DNA from 2 places in the Serratia sp. ID 25-353 genome. Region 2 is predicted to be linked to the other one. Evidence: predicted binding sites of a transcription regulator. Region 2 holds the regulator's gene; the other holds the start of a gene.
What was found. Region 2 encodes PurR, which represses purine synthesis genes. Its sites were predicted from a motif close to CANGCAAACGTTTGCNTG; they were not measured.
Positions count from the first base shown of each region.

Region 1 (4,212 bases), 2.0 Mb from region 2:
TCACAACACGAGCTGACGACAGCCATGCAGCACCTGTCTCAGAGTTCCCGAAGGCACCAATCCATCTCTGGAAAGTTCTCTGGATGTCAAGAGTAGGTAAGGTTCTTCGCGTTGCATCGAATTAAACCACATGCTCCACCGCTTGTGCGGGCCCCCGTCAATTCATTTGAGTTTTAACCTTGCGGCCGTACTCCCCAGGCGGTCGATTTAACGCGTTAGCTCCGGAAGCCACGCCTCAAGGGCACAACCTCCAAATCGACATCGTTTACAGCGTGGACTACCAGGGTATCTAATCCTGTTTGCTCCCCACGCTTTCGCACCTGAGCGTCAGTCTTCGTCCAGGGGGCCGCCTTCGCCACCGGTATTCCTCCAGATCTCTACGCATTTCACCGCTACACCTGGAATTCTACCCCCCTCTACGAGACTCTAGCTTGCCAGTTTCAAATGCAGTTCCCAGGTTGAGCCCGGGGATTTCACATCTGACTTAACAAACCGCCTGCGTGCGCTTTACGCCCAGTAATTCCGATTAACGCTTGCACCCTCCGTATTACCGCGGCTGCTGGCACGGAGTTAGCCGGTGCTTCTTCTGCGAGTAACGTCAATTGATGAACGTATTAAGTTCACCACCTTCCTCCTCGCTGAAAGTGCTTTACAACCCGAAGGCCTTCTTCACACACGCGGCATGGCTGCATCAGGCTTGCGCCCATTGTGCAATATTCCCCACTGCTGCCTCCCGTAGGAGTCTGGACCGTGTCTCAGTTCCAGTGTGGCTGGTCATCCTCTCAGACCAGCTAGGGATCGTCGCCTAGGTGAGCCATTACCCCACCTACTAGCTAATCCCATCTGGGCACATCTGATGGCAAGAGGCCCGAAGGTCCCCCTCTTTGGTCTTGCGACGTTATGCGGTATTAGCTACCGTTTCCAGTAGTTATCCCCCTCCATCAGGCAGTTTCCCAGACATTACTCACCCGTCCGCCGCTCGTCACCCAGAGAGCAAGCTCTCCTGTGCTACCGCTCGACTTGCATGTGTTAAGCCTGCCGCCAGCGTTCAATCTGAGCCATGATCAAACTCTTCAATTAAAAGCTTGATTTGCTTCCACTCGAGAAGCGATGCTCAAAGATTTACTGCATGAATTTTACTTCAGTTAGTCACTCTTCAAGACTTGATATTTTTTTGCATCCGAAGATGCTGGATATCGTCTTGTGGAGTGCCCACACAGATTGTCTGATAAATTGTTAAAGAGCAGTGAGTTAGGCGCTTTCGCTTGCTAACTCGAGGTGGCGTATATTACGCTTTCCTCTTTCAGAGTCAACCCTAATTTTCAGGATTTTTTCTCTGCGACCCCCGGATACTCTGTGAAGTTGTTCACATGTTCCGTGTCGATGGAGGCGCATTATAGGGAGTTCCTCGCAGGCCGCAACAGGTATTTTCAGCAAAAACGATCGTTCGCTGCATTCCACAGCAAAACCCCGCCTTATACCCACTTGCACACAGTGTTATCCACAGATGCGATTTGTACGGAAAATTTACGAGCGCCACGCAAACGTTTTCGCTACAATTCCCCGCGACGAAACGATCCCCCTTTTATGGGGGCGTTACCTGAATATGTGCCTGACCCTCCCTTTATAAGGCAAAAACCCTTCCTTATAGAGAGAACGAGGTGGACATTCACGTAACGCTCTTTAATTGCGACTCAAAGCCAAGGGATAAAACCATGCAACAACCTCGTCCAATCCGCCGGGCCCTGCTCAGCGTGTCTGACAAAGCCGGTATCGTTGAATTCGCCGAAGCGCTTTCCCAGCGCGGCGTTGAACTGCTCTCCACCGGCGGCACCGCTCGCCTGCTGGCAGACGCCGGTCTGCCCGTTACCGAAGTTTCCGACTACACCGGCTTCCCGGAAATGATGGACGGACGAGTTAAGACCCTGCACCCGAAAGTTCACGGCGGTATCCTTGGCCGCCGCGGCCAGGACGACGCCGTCATGAATCAGCATGACATCAAGCCTATCGACATGGTGGTCGTCAATCTGTATCCGTTCGCCCAAACCGTGGCGCGCGCGGACTGCTCGCTGGAAGACGCGGTCGAGAATATCGATATCGGCGGCCCGACCATGGTGCGCTCCGCCGCCAAGAACCATAAAGACGTCGCCATCGTAGTGAAGAGCAGCGACTACGCCGCCATCATTACCGAGATGGACAACAACGACGGCTCGCTGCGCTATGCCACCCGCTTCGATCTCGCCATCAAGGCCTTCGAGCACACCGCCGCCTACGACAGCATGATCGCCAACTACTTCGGCGCGCTGGTGCCGGCGTACCACGGCGAGACCGAACAGCCGTCCGGCCGCTTCCCGCGTACCCTGAACCTCAACTACATCAAGAAGCAGGATATGCGCTACGGTGAGAACAGCCACCAGCAGGCCGCCTTCTATATAGAAGAAGAGGTAAAGGAAGCGTCCGTCGCGACCGCCGAGCAGCTGCAGGGCAAGGCGCTGTCTTATAACAACATCGCCGATACCGACGCCGCGCTGGAATGCGTGAAAGAGTTCGCCGAGCCGGCCTGCGTGATCGTCAAACACGCCAACCCTTGCGGCGTGGCGATCGGCGACGACATCCTGGCCGCTTACGAGCGCGCTTACCAAACCGACCCAACCTCCGCCTTCGGCGGCATCATCGCCTTTAACCGCGAGCTGGATGCCGCCACCGCGCAGGCGATCATCAGCCGCCAATTCGTGGAAGTGATCATCGCGCCAAACGTCACCCAGGAAGCACGCTCCCTGCTGGCCGCCAAGCAGAACGTGCGCGTGCTGGCCTGCGGTCAGTGGCAGCAACGCGTGGCGGGGCTGGACTTCAAGCGCGTCAACGGCGGCCTGCTGGTGCAGGATCGCGATCTGGGCATGGTGACCGCCGCCGATCTGCGTGTGGTATCCGAGCGCCAGCCGACCGAGCAGGAACTGCGCGACGCGCTGTTTTGCTGGAAAGTGGCCAAGTTCGTGAAATCCAACGCCATCGTTTATGCACGTGACAACATGACCATCGGCATAGGTGCCGGCCAGATGAGCCGCGTTTATTCCGCCAAGATCGCCGGCATCAAAGCAGGCGACGAAGGGCTGGAAGTGAAAGGGTCCGCCATGGCCTCCGACGCCTTCTTCCCGTTCCGCGACGGCATCGATGCCGCGGCGGCGGTCGGCATCACCTGCGTGATCCAGCCGGGCGGCTCGATCCGCGACGACGAAGTGATCGCGGCCGCCAACGAGCACGGCATCGCGATGCTCTTCACCGACATGCGTCACTTCCGCCATTAATTCCTTTTGCCGCGTGCGCTCCGGCGCACGCCATTCGTGGAGCCCCTGATGAACATTTTGATTATCGGCAACGGCGGGCGCGAACACGCGCTGGCCTGGAAAGCCGCCCAGTCTCCGCTGGCGGACAAAGTCTACGTTGCGCCGGGCAATGCCGGCACCGCGCTGGAAGCCAATCTGGAAAACGTGGCGATCGCCGCCACCGACATCCCTGCCCTGGTCGCTTTCGCCCAGAGCCATGACATCGGTCTGACCATCGTCGGGCCGGAAGCGCCGCTGGTGATCGGCGTGGTCGACGCCTTCCAGGCCGCCGGCCTGAAAATCTTCGGCCCGTCGCAGGCCGCCGCGCAGCTCGAAGGCTCCAAAGCCTTCACCAAGGATTTCCTGGCGCGCCACCGCATCCCGACCGCCGAATATGAAAACTTCACCGAGGTAGAGCCGGCACTGGCCTATGTGCGCCGCAAAGGCGCGCCGATCGTCATCAAGGCCGATGGCCTGGCGGCCGGTAAAGGCGTGATCGTCGCAATGACGCTGCAAGAAGCGGAAGAAGCCGTGTGTGACATGCTGGCCGGCAACGCCTTCGGCGACGCCGGTCATCGCATCGTCGTGGAAGAATTCCTCGACGGCGAAGAAGCCAGCTTCATCGTGATGGTCGACGGCGAGAACGTGGTGCCGATGGCCACCAGCCAGGACCACAAACGCGTCGGCGACGGCGATACCGGCCCGAACACCGGCGGCATGGGAGCCTACTCCCCGGCGCCGGTCGTGACCGACGAAATCCACCGGCGCGCCATGGACCAGGTGATCTGGCCGACGGTGCGCGGCATGGCGGCGGAAGGCAACACCTACGTCGGCTTCCTGTACGCCGGCCTGATGATCGCCGCCGATGGCCAACCGAAAGTGATCGAGT
Region 1 is NZ_CM139236.1:3,926,065-3,930,276, forward strand. It holds rRNA gene ACYF6X_RS18935 (16S ribosomal RNA) at 1-1,080, opposite strand, end outside; gene purH (bifunctional phosphoribosylaminoimidazolecarboxamide formyltransferase/IMP cyclohydrolase) at 1,716-3,305, shown strand; gene purD (phosphoribosylamine--glycine ligase) at 3,354-4,212, shown strand, end outside.
Region 1: a site for PurR is predicted at 1,538-1,555, ahead of purH (bifunctional phosphoribosylaminoimidazolecarboxamide formyltransferase/IMP cyclohydrolase). Genes of this name have one in related genera too.

Region 2 (4,212 bases):
CGATGGCCAAGCTGATGGATCAGATGGGCAAGCCTTATCGCTGGGGCGGCAGTTCGCCGCGCACCGGTTTCGACTGCAGCGGCCTTATCTATTACGCCTATAAAGACGTGGTGAAAATCAAAATGCCGCGCACCGCCAACGAAATGTATCACCTGCGCGACGCGGCGCCGATCAAGAAAAGCGAACTGGAAAGCGGCGATCTGGTGTTCTTCCGCATCAACAACCGCGGCGTGGCGGACCATGTTGGCGTCTACCTGGGCAACGGCAAATTCATCCAGTCGCCGCGCACCGGCGAAGAGATCCGCATCAGCCAGCTCGACAATGACTATTGGCAGAACCACTACATCGGCGCACGCCGCGTAGTGACGCCGAAAACCATTCGTTAATGCCCTGCTCTGCGCGGTTGCGGCCTGGGTCGCAACCGCCTGTTCAAGCTCTCGCCCATCGCACCACCCCACGCGCATTTCTCGCTTTTCTTCCTGTTTTTTATGATGAAAATTGTTAAGATTGAAAGACCACAATAAAAAACGGCCCATATGACTCTCGCCCCGGCGGGAAGCGAATGGCGCTGTAAAGGAGGAAGCAATGTCGTTTGAATTACCTGCATTACCGTATGAGAAAAACGCGCTCGAGCCGCACATCTCCGCCGAGACCCTGGAATACCACTACGGCAAACACCACAACACCTACGTGGTTAACCTGAACAACCTGGTGAAAGGCAGCGAATTCGAGGGCAAATCGCTCGAAGAGATCATCAAGACCTCTGACGGCGGCGTCTTCAACAACGCCGCGCAGGTGTGGAACCACACCTTCTACTGGCACTGCCTGTCGCCACAGGGCGGCGGTGAACCGCAGGGCGAACTGGCGGCGGCGATCGTCAAATCCTTCGGCTCCTTCGCTGCGTTCAAAGAGCAGTTCACCGATGCCGCAGTGAAAAACTTCGGCGCCGGCTGGACCTGGCTGGTGAAAAAACCGGACGGCGCGCTGGCGATCGTCAACACCTCCAACGCGGCCACCCCGCTGACCGGTGAAGACAAACCGCTGCTGACCGTTGACGTGTGGGAACACGCGTATTACATCGATTACCGCAATGCGCGTCCAAAATACCTGGAAAACTTCTGGGCGTTGGTCAACTGGACCTTCGCCGCGGAAAACCTGGCGTAAGCGCAGGTTCTGAGGTGATGAGGCGCAGCCAGGCTGCGCCTTTTTTATAACCGGGGGTAAATCAGTTCAACGCGGCAACGAAGCTGAAAGCGATAATGACCGCCAACGCGCAGACGGTGGTAAACAGCGACATCTTCAATTCGGTATCCATGACAACTCCTTTAAAATGGGCTTTCCTAAGGATAAAAGGCGCACAATTAGTACGTCAAATCATTTTCCCACAGTTCGCCGATAAAATCTTGTTATCATTTCCCGGTTTATAATCTCGATTACCTCTTCCACTTTTGTTCAATATGCGACAAAATTCGCAGTTCACAACTGCGTACCGGCATCCATGCCCCTCCTGACTAAGCGCTGAAGACTTCAACACACTAAAAACTCAGTTTTCGCTTCTCTGGAGAAGGATCTACGTAGGCAAACGATTAACATCACACTTACATGCTGTAAACATGTGAGTTCAGGAGTCATTCCTTACATGGCAACGATTAAAGATGTGGCCAAACGCGCGGGCGTTTCCACCACCACCGTTTCGCACGTCATCAATAAGACTCGTTTCGTCGCCGAAGAGACCAAAGCGGCCGTGTGGGCCGCCATCAAAGAGCTGCACTACTCGCCGAGCGCCGTGGCGCGCAGCCTGAAAGTCAATCACACCAAGTCGATCGGCCTGCTGGCCACCTCGAGCGAAGCGCCCTACTTTGCCGAAGTGATCGAGGCGGTGGAAAACAGCTGCTACAGCAAGGGCTACACCCTGATCCTGTGCAACTCGCACAACAATCTGGACAAGCAGCGCGCCTACCTGGCGATGCTGGCGCAAAAGCGCGTCGACGGCCTGCTGGTCATGTGCTCCGAGTACCCCGATCAGCTGCTGGGCATGCTGGAAGACTACCGTAATATCCCGATGGTGGTGATGGACTGGGGCGCCGCGCGCGGCGACTTCACCGATACCATCATCGATAACGCGTTCGAAGGCGGCTATCTGGCCGGCCGTTATCTGATCGAGCGCGGCCACCGCGATATCGGCGCCATTCCGGGCCAGCTGTCGCGCAACACCGGCGGCGGCCGTCATCAGGGCTTTATGAAGGCGCTGCAGGAAGCGCATATCGACATTCGCGAAGAGTGGATCGTCCAGGGTGACTTCGAGCCGGAGTCCGGCTACAAGGCGATGCACCAAATCCTGTCGCAAAAACAGCGGCCGACCGCGGTATTCTGCGGCGGCGACATCATGGCGATGGGCGCCATCTGCGCGGCCGACGAGCTGGGGCTGCGGGTGCCACAGGATATTTCCGTGATCGGCTATGACAACGTGCGCAACGCCCGCTACTTCACCCCGGCGCTGACCACCATTCACCAGCCTAAAGAACGCCTGGGCGAAATGGCCTTCACCATGCTGCTGGATCGCATTATCAGCAAGCGCGAAGAGTCGCAGGTGATCGAAGTGCATCCGAAGCTGATCGAACGCCGCTCGGTCGCCGACGGCCCGTTCATCGACTACCGCCGCTAATCCCTCGCGCCGGAAGCCTGCGCGGCTTCCGGTTCCACCTCGCTCAGCCATTCCTGATTCAGCGTTTCCCCATCGCCAAGATACGCCAGCAGCCAGCTCATCGCCGGTGACGGTTTATCCTGCTGCCAGGTCAGGCAGCAAGGGCTGGCGGGAAACGGCTGCTGCAACTGCAACGCCGTCAGCTCACCGCGCTGCACCCGCGGCAGCGCCCGATGTGCCGGCATCATGCCGACGCACAGCCCGGCGCACAAACAGTCGAGCGCCGAAGTCCAGTCCGGCACCACCAGCCGTCGCTGGTTATCCAGCGTCCAGGTGACGCGCTTGGGCAGATTGCGCGAGGTGTCCTCCAGGCAAAGCGAAGGGTATGGCCGCAGCTGATCGTCATTCAGCGGCCCCGTCAACTGCGCCAGCGGATGTTGCGGGCTGGCCACGCACAGCCAGTTCATATAACCCATGTCGCGAAAGGCGAAGCCGCCGCCGACCGGCACCGCACGGGTGGCGCCGATCGCCATGTCCGCTCTGCCGTCCACCAAGGCATCCCACACGCCGTTGAACACCTCGGGTTGCAGCATCAATTCGACGTCGGGGAAATGACGGTAGAAATCCAGCACCAGTTGGCGGCTGCGCTGCGGTTTGACGATGATGTCGACCGCGATATTCAGCTGGCCGCGCCACCCGTTAGCCACCTGCTGACAGTGGCGGCGAGTGTCGAGCATTTTTTTGATAACAACTCGCGCATCCTTGATAAACAACGCGCCGGCCGGCGTCAACTCCACGTCGCGGTGACGCCGCTCAAACAGCGGCACCGCCAGCCATTGCTCCAGCTGCCGTACGGTATAGCTCACCGCCGACGGCACCCGGTGCAGCTCCTGCGCCGCCGCGCTGAAACTGCCGGTACGCGCCACTGCGTCGACCACTTCAAGAGAATATTCAGACCACATCGCTTTGCCTTCAATTTTTTTAACAGCACTTTGCAAATATTACCGTTTCACAAGCAGAGATCCAGCCGGATACACTGGCCGGCGCTAAAAACCTGCGACACTAAAATATTAACGAGAAATACCATGCGAAATTCCTTTGGCTTTATGTTCTACCTCGCCGGCCTGAGCATGCTGGGTTATCTGGCGACCGATATGTACCTCCCCGCCTTCGGCGCCATGCGGGAGGAACTGCAAATTTCCGCCGGCGCGGTGAGCGCCAGCCTGAGCATCTTCCTGGCCGGCTTCGCCTTCGCGCAGCTGCTGTGGGGGCCGCTCTCCGACCGCCTGGGCCGCAAACCGGTATTATTGATCGGCCTGACGCTGTTCGCCCTCGGCTGCCTGGGCATGCTGTGGGTAGAGAACGCCGTGCAGCTCTGGATCCTGCGCTTTATTCAGGCCGTCGGCGTCTGTTCCGCCGCCGCCATCTGGCAAGCGCTGGTGGTCGACCGCTATCGCGAAGGCCAGGCCAACCGCGTATTCGCCACCATCATGCCGCTGGTCGCGCTGTCGCCGGCGCTGGCGCCGCTGCTGGGCGCCTGGCTGTTGAACCACGCCAGCTGGCGCGCG
Region 2 is NZ_CM139236.1:1,958,354-1,962,565, forward strand. It holds gene ACYF6X_RS09320 (C40 family peptidase) at 1-386, shown strand, start outside; gene sodB (superoxide dismutase [Fe]) at 586-1,164, shown strand; gene cydH (cytochrome bd-I oxidase subunit CydH) at 1,226-1,315, opposite strand; gene purR (HTH-type transcriptional repressor PurR) at 1,640-2,665, shown strand; gene punR (DNA-binding transcriptional activator PunR) at 2,662-3,606, opposite strand; gene punC (purine nucleoside transporter PunC) at 3,730-4,212, shown strand, end outside.